Azospirillum brasilense: one gene and its partner. The protein of the gene in region 1 interacts with the protein of each later gene in a pairwise test. Links are inferred from orthologs where the notes say so. Each region holds a gene or a part of one and is shown in the gene's direction. Other genes may lie near its edges. The genes, in order: def and AMK58_RS02660.

Region 1 (4,972 bases):
CCCCGCGCCCGCTACAGGCGCCGGAGCTTCGCACGGCTGAGCCTCGGGCCGCGGATCTGCGAGCGGCGGACCTGCGAGCGGCAGCCAGGGCGTAGAGCCGAAGCCAGCAACCCGGATTTGCCCGTCTTGTTTCGCCTTGCAAAGGAGGGAAGCGGTCCCAATTTCCCTCCTGTCATTCTGCTTCGGACTGCCGGCCTGCTACGCCTTCGGGTGCCCAGATCGTCGCTATGCCTGGACACAGTCTGATGCGCCGCACCGGCCGATGCGGCGCCTTTCATACGAAACGGAGAGCAATCATGCCCGTCGGTACCGTCAAGTGGTTCAACAGCACCAAGGGTTATGGCTTCATTCAGCCGGACAACGGTGGCGCGGACGTCTTCGTCCACATCTCCGCGGTCGAGCGCGCGGGCCTGCGCAGCCTGAATGAAGGCCAGAAGGTGTCCTACGAGGAGCAGCGCGATCCGAAGCGCGGCAAGACCTCGGCGGAGAACCTGAAGGCCGTCTGAGCCACGTCTCACGGCACGGCATCGGAGGGGGCACCGGGAAACCGGTGCCCTTTTCCGTTGCGCGCTTTTCCTCTACAAGCACCCCCCTGACGTTCGGAGTTTCCCCCCATGGCCAAGACCAAGAAGAAGCAGCCGGTGGACAGCGCCTTCGTGCTGTTCGACGTGCTGTACGAAGACGGCGCCCGCACCTCCAACCGCAAGGTCCCCGGCACGCTGGTCGGCGGCCTGGACGGCGACGAGCCGGCCCGCGGCTTCATCGAGGAGCAGGACCGCAAGATCGCCGAGATGTCCGGCAATCCCCGCGGCCCCATCAAGTCGATCACCCGCTCGCCCCTCTGAGGTGCGGCCGTCCCGATGGGATCGGCGGGTCGCCGCGGGTTGTGCCTTGCGCCTTCCTTGACCTCGTGGCCCGCCCCCCATATTTTGACGGATTGTCGCACCTCCACGCACCGTTGCTGAGTTCCCATGGCCGTTCTTGATATCCTCGTCGCCCCGCACCCCGTCCTGAAGCAAAAGGCGAAGCCCGTCGAAAAGGTCGACGCCCGCATCGCCAAGCTGATGGACGACATGGTCGAGACCATGTACGCCGCGAAGGGCATCGGCCTCGCCGCGCCGCAGATCGGCATCCTGGAGCGGGTGATCGTCGTGGACGTGCACGACAAGGACGAGAAGCCGAACCCCATCCGCCTCGCCAACCCGGAAATCGTCTGGAAGTCGGACGAGACGTCGGTGTGCGAGGAGGGCTGCCTGTCGGTGCCCGACCAGTATGCCGAGGTCACCCGTCCGTCCTCGGTCCGCGTCCGCTATCTGGACGAGACCAACGAGACCCGCGAGATCGAGGCCGACGGCATGCTGGCCACCTGCATCCAGCACGAGATCGACCATCTGAACGGCGTGCTGTTCGTCGATTACCTGTCGATGCTGAAGCGCAACATGATCCTGCGCAAAGTCCAGAAGATGCAGCGCGCCTAACCTTCCGACGTTGGACGACTCTTCATGACGCCGCTCCGCCTCGTTTTCATGGGCACGCCGGACTTCGCCGTGCCCAGCCTGCGCGCCCTGGCCGATGCCGGGCACGAGGTGGTCTGCGTCTACAGCCAGCCGCCCCGCCCCGCCGGGCGCGGGCAGCAGGTCCAGAAATCCCCGGTCCACCGCTTCGCCGAGGAGCGCGGCATCCCCGTGCGCACGCCCAAGTCGCTGCGCAACGCCGAGGCCCAGGCGGAGTTCGCCGAACTGAAGGCCGACGCCGCGGTGGTCGCCGCCTACGGGCTGATCCTGCCGCAGCCGATCCTCGACGCGCCGCGGCTGGGCTGCCTGAACGTGCACGGCTCGCTGCTGCCGCGCTGGCGCGGCGCCGCCCCGATCCAGCGCGCGATCCTGGCCGGCGACGCCGAGACCGGCATCACCATCATGCAGATGGACATCGGGCTGGACACCGGGGCCATGCTGCTGAAGGACGCGGTGCCGATCACCGCCGGGACCACCGCCAGCAGCCTGCACGACGCGTTGGCCGACATGGGCGCCCGCCTGATCGTCGAGGCGCTCGACGGCCTCGCCGCCGGCCGCCTGACCGCCGAGCCGCAGCCCGAGGCCGGCGTGACCTACGCCGCCAAGCTGACGCGCGAGGATGGCCGGCTCGACTGGACGCGCGACGCCGCCTCTGTGGAGCGGCAGGTCCGCGCCCTCACCCCCTGGCCCGGCTGCTGGTTCGACGCCCCGACGCCGACCGGCGGGGTGGAGCGCATCAAAGTTTTGAAAGCCGAATTGGCGCCGGATCCCCGCAAGGCGGCGCCCGGCACGCTGCTGGACGACCGCCTGACCATCGCCTGCGCCGACGGCGGCGTGCGCCTCACCCTGGTGCAGCGACCCGGCAAGGCCCCGGTGGACGGCGCCGCCCTGCTGCGCGGCTTCGCCCTGCCCGTCGGCACCCGTCTCGGCGACGCCGCATGCAGCGCTGGAAACTGACCCTCGAGTATGACGGCCGGCCCTTCGTCGGCTGGCAACGGCAGGACAACGGCCCCTCCGTCCAGCAGACGCTGGAGGAGGCCATCGAGCGCCTGTCGGGCGAAACCGTGCGCGTTCACACCTCCGGACGGACGGACGCCGGGGTGCACGCGCTGGGGCAGGTCTGCCATTTCGATCTGGAAAAGCCCTTCACCGGGCTGAAGCTGCGCGACGCGCTGAACTTCCATCTGAGGCCCGCCCCCGTGGCCGTCCTGCTGGCCGAGGCCGTGCCGGAGGACTTCCACGCGCGCATGACCTGCCTGGGGCGCAGCTACGTCTTCCGCATCGTCAACCGCCGCGCCCCGCTCGCCCTGGAGACGGGCCGCGCCTGGCACGTCATGCGGCCGCTGGACGCCGAGGCGATGCACGCCGCCGCTCAGGTCCTGGTCGGCCGGCACGACTTCACCAGCTTCCGCGCCGCGCTCTGCCAGGCCAACTCTCCGGTCAAGACGCTGGAGCGGCTGGCCGTCGAGCGGGTCGGCGAGGAGGTCCGGGTGCACGCCGCCGCCCGCTCCTTCCTGCATCATCAGGTGCGCAACATGGTGGGCACGCTGGAGCTGGTCGGGGCCGGCAAGTGGAGCGCCGACGACCTGCGCCGCGCGCTGGAGGCCCGCAACCGCTCCGCCGCCGGGCCGACCGCCCCGCCGGACGGCCTGTATTTCGTCAACGCCCGCTACTGACACTCCCAAGGCGGCGTCTGGCGTTCGTCGCCAATTGCCGATAGACTCCCAGGCGAAGCACAACCGGCCGGGTTTCCGTCGCCGTGCACCGCCGTCCGCCGCGCCTGTTCCCGCCGTTCCTTCTGCTGATTGCCGTCCTGCTGCTGACCGGCTGCGGCGTGGACGGCGATCAGGCTGCGCTGTGCGGCAAGCTGATCCCCGCCTTCGAGTCCGGACCCATCACCATCCTGGGCACGGAAGCGCTGGGCGGTGACGAGCCGGCGCTACGCCTGACCTACCGGGCGGAGACCGGGACCCACTGGATCGCCTGCCGCTTCGGCGGACGCTTCTTCGATTCGCGCCGGCACGAGCTGGTGATGGTGGCGACCGACCGCATGGGGCGGCTGCGGCCCATGCAATTCACCATGCTGCGCATCTGGGCCGGCCTGCCCGCCGCCCGCCTCGGCCTGCCGCCGGACACGGCCGGGCCGGAACGCGGGCCGCAAACGGACTGGGCGCCGCTGCTCTTCTTCCTGCAACAGCTCATCAACGCCGCCACGGTGGCCTGCGTCTACGGGCTGCTGGCGCTGGGCTACACGCTGGTCTACGGCATCCTGGGGCAGATCAACCTCGCCATGGGCGAGCTGACCATGATCGGCGCCATGCTGACCGCCATGGGCGCGGCGGCGCTGGGCATGGCCGGGCTGGGCAGCCTGCCGCTGGCGGTTCTGGGCGTCTTCGCCACGGTGATGGCCTTCACCGCCGTCCAGGGCTGGACGATGGACCGGCTGGTGTTCCGCCGCCTGCGCCGCACCCACAACCACACGCCGCTGATCGCCGCGGTGGGACTGTCCATCGCCTACCAGGAGGGAATGCGGCTTCTGCACGGCGCCCGCGACTGGTGGCCCGCCCCCTTCCTGGCCGACCGGCACGAACTGCTCAGCGACGGCGCCTTCACCGTCACCGCACTGACCTCGCAAGCCGTGATCCTGCTGATGACCGGCGGGCTCTACGCCCTGCTGTGGGCGATCATGCAGCGCACCGCCTACGGCCGCGCCCACCGCGCCTGCGCCGACGATGTGGGCGCGGCGGAGCTGGTCGGGGTGGATGTCGACCGCACCGTCGCCACCACCTTCGCGGTGGGCGGCGCGCTCGCCGCGGCGGCGGGGGCGGTGATCGCGCTTTACTATGGCGGGGTCAATTTCTACACGGGCTATCTGATCGGCTTCAAGGCGCTGGCCGCCGCGGTGGTCGGCGGCATCGGGTCGGTTCCGGGCGCCATGCTGGGCGGCGCGCTGCTGGGGTTGGTGGAGACCTTCTGGTCAGCCTATTTCGCCATCGCCTACAAGGACATCGTGGCCTTCGGCCTGCTCACCCTCTTCCTGATCTACCGCCCGGACGGTCTGATGGGCCGAAGCCGCGGGCGGGGGGACTGAAGCCCCCCACGCCGGACGCCGGTCAGCACAGAACCACCCCCATGGCCGCGGCGATGGTGCCCAGGTCGCGGTCGGTGACCGTGAACAGCCCGAAGCGGAACGGATAGCCCCAGTTCCGCACCCCGGCGGAGAAGTCCAGCCGGTCGAGCAGGGGCTGAATCGGCGTCTCCCGCCCGTCCAGCCACCGCACGTCGCGGCGGAAGGGAACGAAGCCCCCGCCCATGTCGAACGGGTAAGGGGCGCCGTCCCGCACGATCCCAACGGCGGTGAAGGACTGCAGGCGGTCCTTTCCCTGGAAGCGCTCGGTCGGCGAGTAGTAGGCGACGCGGTCCCCCGGGCGGATGCGGCGCAGCGGCACCGCCTTGCC
Region 2 (16,068 bases), 2.0 Mb from region 1 along the record:
GCGGCACGCGCGGCTGGCGAACTCTTGTTCACGTTATGTACTGATTAAAATCCTTCGTCAAGGAAAATATGAATAGGTTCCTAGGGACGCGCCGGCTTGCTTATGTGATTATCCTCCCATGCTCAAACATGCGGACATTTGGCGGGCGATCGACCGCCTCGCGGCCCAGCACGGGCTGTCGGCCTCCGGGCTCGCGCGGCGCGCGGGGCTCGACCCGACGACCTTCAACAAGAGCAAGCGGACCACCGGTGACGGCAAGCTCCGCTGGCCTTCGACGGAAAGCGTGTCCAAGGTTCTGGAGGCGACCGGCGCATCGCTGTCGGAGTTCGTCAGCCTCGTCGGCGATGCCGCCGGCGCCGGCTCGCTCCAGCGGGTGCCGGTCATCGGCTATGCGCAGGCGGGCAACGCGGGTTTCTTCGACGACGCCGGCTTTCCTTCGGGTGTGGGCTGGGACGAGCTTCTGTTCCCCAGCATCGGCGATCCGCACGCCTACGCTCTGGAGATCGCGGGGGACAGCATGGACCCCGTCTACCGCGACGGCGACACCATCATCGTTTCTCCCGCCGCGCAGATCCGGCGCAACGACCGCGTCGTCGTCCGCACCAAGGGTGGCGAGGTGATGGCGAAGCAGCTCCTCCGCGAAACCGCCACGAAGATCGAGCTGATCTCCATAAACCGCGCCCACCCGGACCGCAGCATCCCGCGCGCCGAGGTGGCCTGGATGGCCCGCATCGTCTGGGCAAGCCAGTAAGCGTCAGCCCTGCGGCACCCTGTCCTAGGATGATTGTCCTTTACATTGGTCATCTGAAGGCTTAACGTCCGAGGATGACCGGATCCGCCGGGGCGCAGCCGCGTCCATTCCCCGCCCCGCTGGCCCTCATTTCACATCGTTTGGATGAACTCGAACGCCGTCACGACGACACGCCGCCCCGCGGCGTGCTTCGGACGGCGCTTCTCGATGGAACGGACCGGCACGCCACTCTGGCCCGCGCCGCAATGCTTCGCCTGCACGACCGCTTGGCCGCCGAGGCCCGGCAAGGCGCGGCGCAACGCCGCCGCACCCTGCCCGCCGACCGGACCGCTGGCGACGCTTGGCTGTCCCGCCTCGCCGCCGCTTTGGCCTACCACCGCAACGCCGCCAGCATCCTGTTCCTTGCGGAGGCTTGAGCCGGGGTCGCCTTCACGCGGCCGGAGGAGCGCCGGTCTCGTCCGTTTTGGAAACCTCTGTGTTCAGGGCAACGACACGGGCGGTCTTTGCCTTCCTTGCGCGCGGCTTGCGAACAAACGCCTTGGCTGGCGGAACCTCCGCCGGCTCGGCCACCTCCTCCGCAGCGACCTGCACGGCAACCGTCGAAACGGCGAGCGTTGGCGCCTCAGCCCTCTCCGCGGCCTTCTTCAGGAGCTTGCTTTTTGAAAAACCGGACTCGCGCAAGGCGGTCTTCAACTCCTCCCACGCCAAGCGGATTTCCATGGCGAAGGCCCGCGCATCGTCGTCGCGGTGGGTGCGGAAATACTCCGCCGCCCCCCGCATCTGGGCCGGCAGGGTTTCCGCCCCGGCGCGCACCGCCTCGTTGCGCAGGCGGTTGTGGCGGTCGTCCAAATAGGTGAGGATCTCCGACAACTCCTCGGGCGTGCAGCTTTTCTGGAGCTTGTCGGTAACCAGGGGCGCAGCCTTGTCGATCTTTCCGACCAGTTCCGACCGCCCGCGCTTCAGATCCGGATCGTAGACGGTGCGGATCACCTGGATCACGCGGCGCCGTTCGCGGAACTGCATGCCCGTTCCCCCTCGACAGAGTCCTTCGACGGACCGACTCACCGTTTCGGAGGAATCATGCCGCGGAACAGGCCGTCCATCAAGCCGGATTTCGGGCCGCATACCGCCCGAAATCCGGCAATCCGGGTCATTCGATGCCATCAGCGGAAGGCGAACTCCCAATAGAGCGCCCGCGCCCGCGCCGCCAGGGGGCCGGGTTGCAGGGTGCGCTCCTCGACGCGGGTGACTGGCACCACCTTCGCGTAATTGCCGGTCGAAAAGACCTCGTCCGCCTCCAGCACATCACGGGGGCTTAGGGTGGCCTCCTCCACCGCCACGCCGTCGTCGCGCAACAGGGCGATCACGCGCTGGCGGGTGATGCCATTGAGAAAAGTGCCGTTGTGCACCGGCGTGCGCACCACCCCGTCCTTGGCGATGAACAGATTGGCCGTCGCGAATTCCGCCACGTTGCCGATGGGGTCGAGCATGATGGCGTTGTCGAAGCCGCGCTCCCGCGCCTCCTTCAGCGCCAGCCCGGCGTTGGGGTAGAGGCAGGCGGCCTTGGCCTCGGTCGGCGCCATGTCCGGCACCGGACGGCGGCGGCTGGACAGTCCGGCGGTGAAGCCGGCGGCGCTGGGCAGCGGCGCCTCGTAGACCGACAGGACGAAGCGCGTGCTCTCGGCGTCGGGCGCGACGAAGCCCTCCTCCGCGTAGAACATCGGCCGGATGTACAGCTCGGCCTCCTTGGGGAAGCGGCGGATGCCGTCCCAGCACAGCTCCTCGATCTCCCCGGCGGTCAGCATGGGGGCGAGGCCCATCACCTGGGCCGAGCGCACGACGCGGGCGCAGTGGCGGTCGAGGTCCGGGGCCACGCCCTGGAAGGCGCGGGCGCCGTCGAAAACGACCGAAGACAGCCAGAGCGCGTGAGTCATCGGGCCGACGATGGCGGGGTTGCCCGCGATCCATTCGCCCTGGATGTAGCTCAGCGCCTGGCCGGCCGTGCTGCCCATGATCTTCTCCCTTTTTGGCTTCGGGTTGGTTCTATCCGGATGATTCGCTCCCTCGAAAAGCATACCCCCTCATCGCCGCCGGTCAACCTGCGCAGACGGGCCAGCCGGACGGTTGATGCAGGACACCCTCATCACTTCGGGAGCGACCGATCCATGGGCTGGACCTATTCGAGCGCCTTTCCGCAGCCGCTGCGCGCGGCCCCGCCCTTCCCGCCGCCGGGCCAGGACGTTCCCACCCCGGGGCCCCTGACCGACAACCCGGACCTGCCGACCCCCGGCCCGCAGGAGGACATGCCCTCCCCCCTGCCCAACGACGACCTGCCGCCGTCCCGGCCCACCGATCCCGACTTCGCCTGAGCCGCAACGACGCGACGGGCCAAAGAAAACGGGGCGCCCCCTTGCGGAGGCGCCCCGTTCTTCATCGGTGAACCGAAACGGACGGATCAGCGGCGCTGAACCATCAGCTTCTTGATCTCGGCGATGGCCTTGGCCGGGTTGAGGCCCTTCGGGCACGCCTTGGTGCAGTTCATGATGGTGTGGCAGCGGTAGAGGCGGAACGGGTCCTCGAGGTTGTCGAGGCGCTCGCCCGTCATCTCGTCGCGGCTGTCCACGATCCAGCGGTAGGCCTGGAGCAGGATCGACGGGCCGAGGTAGCGGTCGCCGTTCCACCAGTAGCTGGGGCAGGAGGTCGAGCAGCAGAAGCACAGGATGCACTCGTAGAGGCCGTCCAGCTTGGCGCGGTCCTCCGGCGACTGCAGGCGCTCGCGGCTCGGGGCCGGCGACTGCGACTGCAGCCACGGCTTGATCGAGGCGAGCTGGGCGTAGATGTGCTTCAGGTCGGGGACGAGATCCTTGACCACCGGCATGTGCGGCAGCGGGTAGATCTTGACGTCGCCCTTCACCTCCTCGATGGCCTTCAGGCAGGCCAGCGTGTTGGTGCCGTCGATGTTCATCGCGCAGGACCCGCAGATGCCCTCGCGGCAGCTCCGCCGGAAGGTCAGGGTCGAGTCGATGTTGTTCTTGATGTAGATGATCGCGTCCAGGATCATCGGGCCGAACTTGTCGAGGTCGACGACATAGGTGTCGACCCGCGGGTTCTGCCCGTCATCCGGCGACCAGCGGTAGATCTTGAAGGTCTTCGCCCGCTTGGCGCCGCTGGCGGCGTTGATGGTCTTGCCGACGCCGACCTTGGAATTGGCGGGCAGGTTGAATTCGACCATGGTTCGTATCCTTGCCTTGCTCTTGCCGCCTTAGTAGACGCGGGCCTTGGGCGGGAACACCTGCACCTCGTCGGTCAGGGTGTAGAGATGGACCGGGCGGTACCCGATCTTCGTCTCGCCCTTGTCCGACACCTCGATGACGGTGTGCTTCATCCAGTTCTCGTCGTCGCGGTCCGGATAGTCCTCGCGGGCGTGGGCGCCGCGGCTCTCCGGCCGGTTCTTCGCCGAGTGGAGCGTGGCGACCGCCTGGTACAGCAGGTTGTCCAGCTCGATGGCTTCGACGAGGTCGGAATTCCAGACCAGCGAACGGTCGCTGATTGCCATGTCGCTCTTCTTGGCGAAGGTCTGGTCGATGAGCTTGACGCCCTCCTCCAGCACCTCGCCGGTGCGGAAGACCGCGCAGTTGTTCTGCATGGTCCGCTGCATTTCCAGGCGAAGCTCCGACGACTTGATGGAGCCCTTGGCGTTGCGGATGCGGTCGAAGCGCTCCAGGGCGACGTCGGTCGCGGCGGCGGACGACGACACCGACTTGCCCTTCTCGACGATCTCGGCGGCGCGGATGGCCGCCGAACGGCCGAACACCACGAGGTCGAGCAGCGAGTTGGAGCCCAGGCGGTTCGCGCCGTGCACCGACACGCAGGCCGCTTCGCCGATGGCCATCAGGCCGGGCACCACGCGATCCGGGTCCTCGGCGGTCGGGTTGACCACCTCGCACCGGAAGTTGGTGGGGATGCCGCCCATGTTGTAGTGCACCGTCGGTAGAACCGGGATCGGCTCCTTGGTGACGTCCACGCCGGCGAAGATCTTGGCCGTCTCGGCGATGCCGGGCAGGCGCTGGTGGATGATCTCCGGCGGGAGATGCTCCAGGTGCAGGTGGATGTGGTCCTTGTGCTCACCGACGCCGCGGCCTTCACGGATCTCGATGGTCATCGAGCGGGACACCACGTCGCGCGAGGCGAGGTCCTTGGCCGACGGCGCGTAGCGCTCCATGAAGCGCTCGCCGTTGGAGTTGGTGAGGTAGCCGCCCTCGCCGCGCACGCCCTCGGTGATGAGGCAGCCGGAGCCGTAGATGCCGGTCGGGTGGAACTGCACGAACTCCATGTCCTGCAGCGGCAGGCCGGCGCGCAGCACCATGCCGCCGCCGTCGCCCGTGCAGGTGTGGGCCGAGGTGGCGGAGAAGTAGGCGCGGCCGTAGCCGCCCGTCGCCAGAACGACGAGCTGGGCGCGGAAGCGGTGGATGGTGCCGTCGTCGAGGTTCCAGGCCACCACGCCCTTGCAGACACCGTCCTCCATGATGAGGTCGAGCGCGAAATACTCGACGAAGAACTCCGCCTCATGCTTCAGCGACTGCTGGTAGAGCGTGTGCAGGATGGCGTGGCCGGTGCGGTCGGCGGCGGCGCAGGTACGATAAGCCTGCTGCTTGCCGTAATGGGCGGTCATGCCGCCGAAGGCGCGCTGGTAGATCTTGCCTTCCGGCGTGCGCGAGAAGGGCACGCCGTAGTGCTCCAGCTCGATGATCGCCGGGATGGCCTCGCGGCACATGTACTCGATGGCGTCCTGGTCGCCCAGCCAGTCCGACCCCTTGACGGTGTCGTACATGTGGAAGCGCCAGTCGTCCTCGCTCATGTTGCCGAGCGCCGCCGAGATGCCGCCCTGGGCGGCCACGGTGTGCGAACGGGTCGGGAAGACCTTGGTGATGCACGCCGTCTTCAGGCCCTTCTCGGCCATGCCGAAGGTGGCGCGCAGGCCCGCACCGCCGGCACCGACGACGACGACGTCATAGGAATGATCGATAATATCGTAGGCGGCCATGGCTCGTCAGGCTCCGAACGAAATCTTGAGGACGGCGATGACGCAGGCGGCACCCAGCACGAAGCACAGGGCTTTCACGGCCAGGATGCTCAGGATCTTCGCCATCTCGTTGTGCACGTAGTCCTCGATCACCACCTGCAGCCCGGCCTGGGCGTGGTGGAAGGTGACCACGGCGGTCAGCACCATCATCAGCGCCGAGAAGGGCGACTGCAGCCACGCGACGAAGGCCGCGTGGTCGGCGCCCAGATGGCGGATCACCCCGAAGACGAACCAGATGGTCAGCGGAACCAGGGCGATGGCGGTGACGCGCTGGTGCCACCAATGCTCGGTGCCGTGCTTGGCGGAGCCCAGGCCGCGCGCGATCTGCAGCGGCGAGCGGAGGGTCTTGCTGTTGGACGCCATGTCTTCTCTCCTCACCACACGGCCAGGCCGATGATCCAGGTCAGCACGGTCAGCACGGCCGCCGCACCGATGACGATCTGGTTGCCGCGGTCGGCCTCGCTCAGCTCGAACGCCTTGCCGGCGTCCCACACCAGATGCCGGATGCCGTTGCACAGGTGATAGTAGAGCGCCAGCGACCAGCCGAACATCAGCAGCAGCCCGAAGAAGGAGCCGATGAAGTGCTGCGCGCGCTCATACGCGGCAGGGCTGGTGGCGGCGGCGACCAGCCACCAGGTCAGCAGAAGGGTCCCGACGGCCAGCCCCACGCCCGTGATGCGGTGCGTGATGGACAGGAGCGCGGTCCTGGGGAGTTTGTAGACTTGCAGATGCGGAGAGAGCGGCCGACCGCTGCCGTTTGCCATTGCGTCGTCCTCAGTTCGGCGACCGGTCGCGGCAAGGAGGGCTGTTGCCGCGACGGCGGGTGATGCGAGACCGAAAGTTTTAAGCCCTGCTGTGTTTGGCGATTGAATTACGCCTCTACCGCACACGAGTCAACGGCAGGGACTTGGCCGTGGCCAAAATGGCGCACCGCGGGAAGTGCCTGAAAACTAACGGGCTTTGCTGCAGCTGGTATTACCAGGGCCGAAACCCGGTTTCGCCGTTCAGCCTATTACTTGTCGAAGCGGCGAACATTCTCCACCATCATCGAATACATCTGGGTAATCAGCTCCGCCGGACGCAGCCGGCCGAAGGGAATGTTCTCCTTGGCCCACTCCACCAGCCCCTCGGGCGGGCGGACCGGCGCGACCTCGTAGCCGGCCTTCTTCAGCGCGGTCATCACCGAACGCGCCTGCTTGGTGTAGTCCTCGTTGAAGAAGGACTTGTCCGCGTCCTTGATCGCCTTGGCAATGATGTCTTCGAGCGGAGTGGCCATGCCCCGGTGTGCCGGTCGCGGTCGTTCGTGATAGGGCGGACACGGTGTCACAACGCGGGCGCTGTTGCAATTCCATTGGGAACCGCATACCTCAAGCCCTCTTCGCACCGCAGATCACAGGGATTAACCGCCATGGGCTACACAGTCGCGGTCGTCGGCGCCACCGGCAACGTCGGACGGGAAATGCTGACCACCCTCGCCGACCGCCGGTTCCCGGCCGACGCGGTGATCGCCCTGGCCGCCGACAGCGCGGTCGGCAAGGAGGTGTCCTTCGGCGAGGACGCGGTGCTGAAGGTCGAGGACGTCGGCCGCTTCGACTTCACGGGCGTGGACATCGCGCTGTTCGCCGCGGACGCCAAGGTTTCGGCGGCCCACGCGCCGCGCGCCGCCGCGGCGGGCGCCGTGGTGATCGACGCCAGCCCGCAGTTCCGCATGGACCCCGACGTCCCCCTGGTGGTCCCGGAGGTCAACGGCGACGCGCTCGCCGGCTACGCGAAGAGGAACATCGTCGCCAGCCCCGGCGGTGCTGCCATCCTGCTGGCCATGGCGCTGAAGCCCCTGCACGGGCAATTCACGGTGAGCCGCGTCGTCGTCTCCACCTACCAGGCGGCCTCGGATGCCGGAAAGGAAGGCATGGACGAGCTGTTCAGCCAGACCCGCGCCATCTACGTGAACGACCCGGTGCAGAAGTCCGTCTTCTCCAAGCAGATCGCCTTCAACATCATCCCGCACATCGGCCCCTTCATGGAGGACGGCGCGACGCGGGACGAGTGGGCGCTGAACGTCGAGACGAAGAAGGTCCTCGACCCCAAGATCAAGGTGAGCGCGACCTGCGTCCGCGTCCCCGTCTTTATCGGCCATTCCGCCGCCATCACCATCGAGTGCGTGGAGCCGGTGACCGCCGAGGAGGCCCGCCGCATCCTGCGCAAGGCGCCGGGCATGCAGGTGATCGACCAGCAGGAGAACGACGGCTACATCACCCCGGTCGAGGTTGCCGGCGACGACCCGGTCTTCGTCAGCCGCATCCGCGAGGACTACACCGTGGACAACGGCCTGTCCTTCTGGGCGTCCACCGACAACCTGCGCAAGGGCGCCGCGCTCAACGCCGTGCAGATCGCCGAGCTGCTGGTGAAGGAGTATCTCGACGCGTGATCCCGATCCGCTCCTCCCGCCCGGACGACGCCCCAGCGCTGTTCGCCGTCTGGCTCGCCGCGGTGCGCAGCACGCACGACTTCCTGAGCGAGGAGGACATCGCCTTCTACGCCGACCTCGTGCGTGACCAGTATCTTCCGGCGGCGGCGCTGCTGGTCGCGGTGGACGGCGACGACCGGCCGGCCGGCTTCCTTGGCATGACCGGACGAAAGATCGACACGCTGTTCGTCGATCCGGCGTGGCACGGCCGGGGGATCGGCCGTGCCCTGGTCGCCCGCGCCCTGGAGGGTGGGCCGGAGCTGACAGTCGACGTGAACGAGCAGAACAGCGCCGCCCGGGCCTTCTATCGCCGTCTCGGCTTCCGGGAGGTCGGGCGTTCCGCGCTGGATGACAGCGGCCGCCCGTTTCCCCTGCTGCATCTCGCCCTTGACGGCTCCGGCCGGAGCGACCCAACCGGAGCCTGAAGGGCTTACTTGACGAACAGCCGGTAGAGGGCGGAATGGTCCAGCCCGCCGTCGCCCTGCTCGGCCAGCAGCTCGAACAACTCCAGGCTGAGGCCCAGCGCGGGAAGCTGGATGCCGGACTGCTCCGCCAGCTCCTCCGCCTGCTTCAGATCCTTGATCTGGGTGAGCACACGGCCGCCCGGCGTGAAGTCGCCGGAGACCATGCGCTGGCCGTGCAGCTCCAGGATGCGCGACTCGGCGAAGCCGCCGCGGATGGCGTCGCGGACCTTGCCCGGTTCCACCCCCGCCGCCTTGGCCAGCGCCAGGGCTTCCGCCACCGCGCCGATGCTCAGCGCGACGATCACCTGATTCGCCATCTTGGCGACCTGCCCCGCCCCGCTGTCGCCGACATGGGTGATGCGTTGGCCCATCGCCTGGAACAGCGGCAGGGCGCGGGCGAAGGCCTCCTCCGTGCCGCCGGCCATGATGGTCAGGGTGCCGGCCTCCGCCGCCACCGTGCCGCCGGACACCGGGGCGTCCACCCAGTCGGCGCCCTTGGCGCGGACGGCCTCGGCCAGCTTACGGGTCGCCCCGACCGCCGTGGTGCCCATGTCGATGACGAGATGGCCGGGCCGCAGCGCGTCCATCAGGGATGCCGCCACCGCCTCGACCGCCACCGTGTCCGACAGCATCAGAACGATGGAATCGGCGCGGGCCGCGACCTCGGCGGGATTGGCGGCGGGGCTCATGCCCTCGGCCGCCAGTTCCTCGACCGGGCCGGGGCTGCGGCTGCTGATCACCAGGGCGGCACCGGCCTTCGCCAGATTGCGGGCCATCGGCCGGCCCATCAGGCCCAGCCCGATGACGCCGACCGTCCGTCCCGCCAGACCGCCCGGCCCGGTCATATCCCCGGCCGTCACAGGCGGGTGTGGCGCGCCCGCGCGCCGCGTTCGATGGCGGCGGCACACAGCCGGTCCACGCCCAGCTTGTGCCGGAGCAGCTCCAGCATGCGCAGCTCCTCCTGCGAGGCCGACGGATCCGCCGCCGCGATGTCGCAGGCGAGCGCGTAGGCGGTCTCGGACAGCTTGGACGGAATGGCCTCCTTGACGATCTGGAGCGTCGTCTCCAGCCCGTCGGCGTCGGCCAGCAGGCCGGAGCATTCGCGGGTCACGTCGGTCAGCCGGTCGATGTCGAAATCCTTGAAGATCGGCAGGTAGCGGACGTTCTCGCCGATGGCCTCAAGCTCCGCGTCCGTCATGTCGCCGTCGCACGCCGACACCAGCACCATGACGTAGATGAGCGCGCTGTGATGGTTGATCATCGAAACTCCTGCGGAAAAAGGGCCCCGCCCAATCTTGCCCGCCCCCCGCGCGCCGTCAAGGGAGGGAGCGCCGGCAAGGGAGCTATGCCTGCGACGGACGGGTGGGTCCCTCGACAGAGGACGGGTTGCCCCTTAAGGTCGCCTCCCATGTCGGTGGTCTTCAATGTGGCGCTCCCGGTCTTCGCCATCATCCTGGCGGGCGTCCTTTCCGGTAAGGCGAAGCTTCTCGGTCCCGCCTCGTCGGAGGCGCTGAACAAGTTTGTCTATTGGATGGCCCTGCCGCCGGTGCTGTTCCTCGGAACGGCCAAGCGCTCACTGCCGGAGATCTTCAACGGTCCCTTCATCGGCGCCTTCCTCGGTTCGATGCTGGCGGTCTACGCGCTGGGCGCCCTGCTCGGCTGGCTGATCCACCGGGAGCGCACGCAGATCCAGTGCATGCAGGGGCTGAACGCCTGCTTCTCCAACACCGGCTACATGGGCATTCCGCTGTTCCTGGCCGCTTTCGGCCCGGACCGTCTGGCCCCGGCCATCCTCGCCACCGTCATCATGAGCGCGATCATGGTCGGCATCGCGGTGATCTGGCTGGAGTTCGCCAACAGCCAGGGCGGCGGCATCGGCAAGGCGCTGCGCGACGTCGGCCGGGCGCTGGTCAAGAACCCGCTGATCATTTCCACCGCCCTTGGGCTCGCCTGGTCGGTCTTCCTGTCCGGCGTGCCGGTGCCGCGCCCGATCGCCATCTACTGCGACCTGATGGGCGCCTCCGCCGGTCCCTGCGCCCTGTTCGCCATCGGCCTGTTCCTGGCGACACAGAGCCTGAAGGCCAACCTGCTGGAAGCCGGCTGGATCAGCGCCCTGAAACTGGTGGTGCAGCCGGCGCTGGCCTGGCTGCTCATCCAGACCCTGTTCCCGCTGGACGCCTTCTGGGCCGGGTCGGCCATCATCCTCGCCGGCCTGCCCACCGGCGCCCTGACCTTCGTGGTGGCCAGCCAGTACCGTATCTATGTTGAGCGCACCTCCACCGCGATCCTGATGTCCACCATCGCCAGCGTGGTCACCCTGTCCTTCCTTCTGGCCACCTACGCGCCGTCCCTCTGAATCTCGGCTTGCCGTCTCCCGGCCGTTCATCGTTCTGAACAGTAAGAGCGCGCGCGACAACGCATAGCAGACCGCCCTGCGTATTTTTGCGTCTTTCTTAATATTTGCTGCTCCATCATTTGATCCCGGCAAGTCCAACGCCCGACGCACGGACGTCTGGTCTGCCGCTTCCTTTCGTTCAGACTCAAAACAATCAATCGCCGCCGCATCGTTTCGGGGGAAAGAGATACGCGCCATGTCCATGCTGAGTTCCATGACCATCCGGACCAAGGTGGTCGCCGCCACCGTCTGTGTCCTGCTGATGTCAGTCGCCCTGGGACTGTTCGCCGTCGACCGGCTGAGCACCGTCAACCACGCCGCGGAGGAAATCCGCTCCAACTGGCTGCCCAGCGTCACCGCCATCGGAGAGATCGACGGTGCGGCCAACGATTACCGCATCCTGGAGGCGTCCCACATCCTGGCGCTCTACCCGGCGGAAATGGCCGAGGTCGAAAAGGAGATGACCACGGTTCTGAACCGCCTGGCGGAGGCCCGGCGGAAGTATGAGCCGCTGCTGGCCCCCGGTTGGGAAACCCAGACCTTCAGGCGCTGGGAGGCGGCTTGGGATGGCTATCTGAAAATCAGCCAGGGCAAATTGCTTCCCCCCTCACGAGCCAACGAGAACGAGAAGGCCACAGGCATCTACCGGGACGAATCGCGCAAGGCGTTCGATGAATGCTCCGCGCTCGTCAATGACCTGACCACCTCCAACGTCCAGAACGCCACGAAGGCGGCGGACTCGGGGCGCGCCACCTATGTCGGAGCGCGGAACTGGATTCTGGGCGCCATCGCGTTCGTGGCGGTCCTCTGCCTGTTCGCCGGCATCGCCATGACGAAGTCGGTCGCCCGGCCCATCGTCGCCCTGACGTCCATCATGGACCGTCTGGCCAGGCGCGACCTCGGAGTCGCGGTCGAGGGCGGCGGCCGCCAGGACGAGATCGGCGCCATGGCCCGCGCGGTGCAGGTCTTCAAGGACGGCCTGATCGAGGCGGAGCGCCTGACCGCCGCCCAGGCCGCCGAGGAGGAGAACAAGCGCCGCCGCACCGAGCGGATCGATTCGCTGATCAGCAACTTCGACGGCGCGGTGCACAGCGTCCTGCAAACCGTGGGCGCCGCGGCGTCGCAGCTCGACACCACCGCCCGCAGCATGACCGACATCGCCGAGCACACGCGGGCCGAGGCGGGCAGCGCGGCGGCGGCGGCCGAACTGACCTCCGCCAACGTGCAGACCGTCGCCGCCGCGTCGGAGGAGATGGCCGCCTCCATCACCGAGATTTCCCAGCAGGTGTCGCAGTCGGCCAACATCGCCGGCAAGGCGGTGGACGAAGCCGACCGCACCAACGCCACCGTGCAGGGGCTGTCGGAAGCGGCCCAGCGCATCGGCGACGTGGTGGACCTGATCCAGAACATCGCCGCCCAGACCAACCTGCTGGCTCTGAACGCCACCATCGAGGCGGCACGGGCGGGCGAGGCCGGCAAGGGCTTCGCCGTCGTGGCGAGCGAGGTCAAGAGCCTCGCCAACCAGACCTCCAAGGCGACGGAAGAGATCGCCCAGCAGATCGGCGCCATCCAGGCGGCCACCGGCGGGGCGGTCGGCGCCATCCGCGGGATCGGGGCGACCATCTCGTCGATCAACGACATCTCCTCCTCCATCGCCGCCGCCATCGAGGAGCAGGGTGCGGCGACCCAGGAGATCAGCCGCAACGTCCAGCAGGCGGCGCAGAGCACCCAGGAGGTGACCAGCAACATCGGCCGCGTGTCGCAGGCCGCGACCGAGACCGGCAGCGCCGCGACCCAGGTGATGTCGGCCTCCGGCGACCTGAACCAGGGGGCGATGCGCCTGAAGAGCGAGGTGGAAAACTTCCTCGTCGCCATCAAGGCCGCCTGAAGACCGCAAGACAGGACGGGTGGGCGGCCGCGGGACCGCTCACCGGCAGCCTTGCCGCAGCATGGGCTCCGGCGTCCCGCGTCCCCTCATACTTTCGAAGAAGCGCTCGGCAATCGGTTTGACAACCGGCGGCTGTCACGGCACTCCATGACCGTCACTGGTCACTGTCTCATCAAGAATACACAATGGAGGAGCCGCCATGCTGGGCATCTATGCGCAGCACGCGCAGACCTATTTGCTTGTCCTGATGATAGGCACGACGTTTTTCTTTGCTCTCCCAATTTTCATCGCGCCGCTCGCCTGGGCACGACTGATGCTGTGGCGCATCCCGCAGGACACCGACCTCGCCGTTTATTTCGGTCGCTGCCTCGGGGCGTTCATCCTGATCGTCGAGTTCCTGATGCTGCGCGGCGCGACGACGGTGGAGGCGACCGCCTATGCCTTCGACGTTCTGTTCGGCGTGTTCGGGCTGATGCTGGCGGTCCATGTCTACGGCGCCATCCGGCGCATCCAGCCGATCACCGAAACGCTGGAGATCGGCTTCTGGGCGCTGTTGCTCCTGCTCAACACATGGTTCTACCCGGCCTTTCCCGCCTGACGGAACCATGGCAACGCCGGTGCCCCACTCCTGTTGCCAAGCCGCCGCTGCCCGTATAATGTGCACCGTGCATCAAGAGTTGAGCGGACGCTCAACGCCAACCTGCTTTCCCGAGCAAGGTGGCGTCCCGAAGGGGGATGTGGCCGGACCGGCAAACAAACGGGGTTCGCCATGACGTCTGTTCCGACCGATGCACCGACAGCGGAGCCGGACGAGTCATGCCCATCAAGATACCCAACGATCTTCCCGCCTTCACCGCCCTCCAGGCCGAGGGCGTCATGGTCATGCAGGAGGCCGACGCCATCCGGCAGGACATCCGGCCCCTGCGCTTCGGCCTGCTCAACCTGATGCCTGACAAGATCCGGACCGAGACGCAGATCGCGCGCCTTCTCGGCAGCACGCCGCTTCAGGTCGAGCTGTCGCTGATCCGGATCACCAACCATGTGCCGCGCAACACCGCGGCCGACCACATGAGCGCCTTCTACCGGTCGTGGGAGGATGCGCGCCGCGAGAAGTTCGACGGCTTCATCGTCACCGGCGCCCCGGTCGAGACGATGCCCTTCGAGGAGGTGTCCTATTGGGACGAGCTGTGTTCGGTCTTCGACTGGACGCAGAGCCACGTCCATTCCTGCCTGAACATCTGCTGGGCGGCGCAGGCCGCCGTTCATCATTTCCACGGCGTGCCGAAGCATCTTCTGCCGCGCAAGGCGTCCGGCGTGTACCGGCACCGCAACCGCGCCCCCGCCTCGCCCTATCTGTGCGGCCTGTCCGACGGCGTGCCCATCCCGGTCTCGCGCTGGACCGAGGTGCGCGAGGAGGACATCCCTCCCGAAAGCGGCCTGCGCGTGCTCCTGGATTCCCCGGAGACCGGCCCCTGCCTGCTGGAGGACGCCGCCCGCCGGTCGCTGCACATGTTCAATCATGTCGAGTACGACACCGACACCCTGCGCAACGAGTATGTCCGGGACGTCGCCAAGGACGCGGCCACGCCGGTTCCCCACGGCTATTTCCCCGACGACGACCCGAGCCTCCCGCCCGAAAACCGGTGGCGGAGCCACGCCCATCTGCTGTTCGCGAACTGGATCAACCGGATCTACCAGACGACGCCCTTCGATCTCGCCCGGATCGGCACGGCGGGGGGATCGGCCATCCTCACGGCGGCCTGACCGCCCCGTCCCCCTCCCCCACCGGCCGCACCGCGTCGTCCATCTGCAAGGCGAGCCAGAGCAGATGCGCCGCGGCGGACGGGCTGACGCGCGGCGGACGGGAGCCGCTCCCGCCGCCGTCCTCCCCCGCCAACGCCAGACCGTACAGGGCCGCCACAAGATTGCCCTTGGCGCGGGACGACAGGCGGCGGCCCAGGTCGTCCAGCCCCTGCTCAACGAGGGCGATCGCCTCGCTCAACAGCGCGAGGTCGAGCACAGACCCGGACTCGCGCGGCGACAGCGGAAGCGCGGCGTCGCCGGACTCCGGCCGGCCGGCCGCCATCCGCATGCTGCCCCGGCCGGTCAGCAGCCAGTTCATGTCGATGCCGAGGGCGGCCAGTTCCGCCAGGGTTTCTCCCTTCGGAAGCTTGCCGTTCAACTCGTAGGACTGCCAGGTGTTCTCCCCAAGGCGGAACCGGCGAGACATTGTTTTTTGTGTCTCACCGAGAAATTCGCGCACGGTCTTGAGCCGATCCCCAAGCTGCACCATGCCGATTTCTCCCAAGCCTGGCGAGGAAGCCTCCATTTCCAAGGTGAATTTGCTTCCCACGGCGCCCCGCTCGCGGCGAGGCCAATCGTCGGTTGCACGCTTTCTCATGTTGCGACGATACGTATTATCATGTAAGAAACGCTGAGATACGCGGTGCGCAGCACTTTTACGCATGGATACGACATGGCCATTCTCGGTGTGCGCTCCATTCATTCCGCCTTTGGTCCGGGCCCCGCGGGACCACCGGTCAGCGCCCGCACGCGACACTAGAAACCGTGTGCCCCGAGGGCGTTCAGGCTCTGCACCGGTAGAGTAGCGAAGTCTCCTTCACCGCCCGCGGGAGCGCGGCGGCCATGATGACTGCAGGACGCCAGTTTCTTCCGGACCAACGTCTTCGGAAACGTCCCACGAATCTCCCCGCATGGTCGCCCCTCGGCCACCGACCAATCCTTCAACTTATCGCAGAACATGTAGGCTTTTGCATTGCCCATCCGCGCACCCATGCGGCCGGACGTGCGGAAGCATGTGAGGCATCCCTTCACTGTCACACAATGAACAATTTTGCCGCAACCGGTTCATTGCAAAATTGATCATTTTCAACGAAGAAAAACAAAAATACAAAATGCTCTTTTGGTGAAAGCGCGAGGAAGCTGACCACCGACACGACAGAAAAGAGAAAAACAAACCATGAATGACATCAGCGTCAGAACAAAGACTTTCGCCGTTT

The links.
Region 2: the proteins of def (region 1) and AMK58_RS02660 interact in binary tests that used the Escherichia coli proteins (3 or more experiments, as listed by UniProt). The link is inferred for Azospirillum brasilense from one-to-one orthologs.

The regions. Positions count from the first base shown.
Region 1 is NZ_CP012914.1:2,629,381-2,634,352, forward strand. The notes cover bases 1-2,724. They hold def (peptide deformylase), read left to right. Parts: upstream 1-971; coding sequence 972-1,478; downstream 1,479-2,724. Other genes in these bases: AMK58_RS12175 (DNA recombination protein RmuC), read left to right, coding at 1-95; AMK58_RS12180 (cold-shock protein), read left to right, coding at 297-506; AMK58_RS12185 (hypothetical protein), read left to right, coding at 615-845; fmt (methionyl-tRNA formyltransferase), read left to right, coding at 1,503-2,471; truA (tRNA pseudouridine(38-40) synthase TruA), read left to right, coding at 2,453-2,724. In the rest of the region: more of truA, read left to right, coding at 2,725-3,190; AMK58_RS12205 (branched-chain amino acid ABC transporter permease), read left to right, coding at 3,274-4,605; AMK58_RS12210 (EVE domain-containing protein), read right to left, coding at 4,628-4,972. UniProt on the Escherichia coli protein: Removes the formyl group from the N-terminal Met of newly synthesized proteins. Requires at least a dipeptide for an efficient rate of reaction. N-terminal L-methionine is a prerequisite for activity but the enzyme has broad specificity at other positions.
Region 2 is NZ_CP012914.1:581,991-598,058, reverse strand. Bases 6,384-9,252 are described here. They hold AMK58_RS02660 (aspartate-semialdehyde dehydrogenase), read left to right. Parts: upstream 6,384-7,242; coding sequence 7,243-8,262; downstream 8,263-9,252. Other genes in these bases: AMK58_RS02650 (NAD(P)-dependent oxidoreductase), read right to left, coding at 8,732-9,252; AMK58_RS02655 (acetyltransferase), read left to right, coding at 8,259-8,726; AMK58_RS02665 (hypothetical protein), read right to left, coding at 6,847-7,110; sdhC (succinate dehydrogenase, cytochrome b556 subunit), read right to left, coding at 6,384-6,598. Outside these bases: AMK58_RS02710 (S24 family peptidase), read left to right, coding at 119-751; AMK58_RS02705 (hypothetical protein), read left to right, coding at 826-1,167; AMK58_RS02700 (hypothetical protein), read right to left, coding at 1,181-1,774; AMK58_RS02695 (branched-chain amino acid aminotransferase), read right to left, coding at 1,915-2,763; AMK58_RS02690 (hypothetical protein), read left to right, coding at 2,917-3,120; AMK58_RS02685 (succinate dehydrogenase iron-sulfur subunit), read right to left, coding at 3,207-3,983; sdhA (succinate dehydrogenase flavoprotein subunit), read right to left, coding at 4,014-5,795; sdhD (succinate dehydrogenase, hydrophobic membrane anchor protein), read right to left, coding at 5,802-6,197; more of sdhC, read right to left, coding at 6,209-6,383; more of AMK58_RS02650, read right to left, coding at 9,253-9,610; AMK58_RS02645 (tellurite resistance TerB family protein), read right to left, coding at 9,622-10,026; AMK58_RS02640 (AEC family transporter), read left to right, coding at 10,174-11,121; AMK58_RS02635 (HAMP domain-containing methyl-accepting chemotaxis protein), read left to right, coding at 11,357-13,048; AMK58_RS02630 (hypothetical protein), read left to right, coding at 13,248-13,646; AMK58_RS02625 (homoserine O-succinyltransferase), read left to right, coding at 13,865-14,812; AMK58_RS02620 (hypothetical protein), read right to left, coding at 14,799-15,278; AMK58_RS02615 (methyl-accepting chemotaxis protein), read left to right, coding at 16,029-16,068.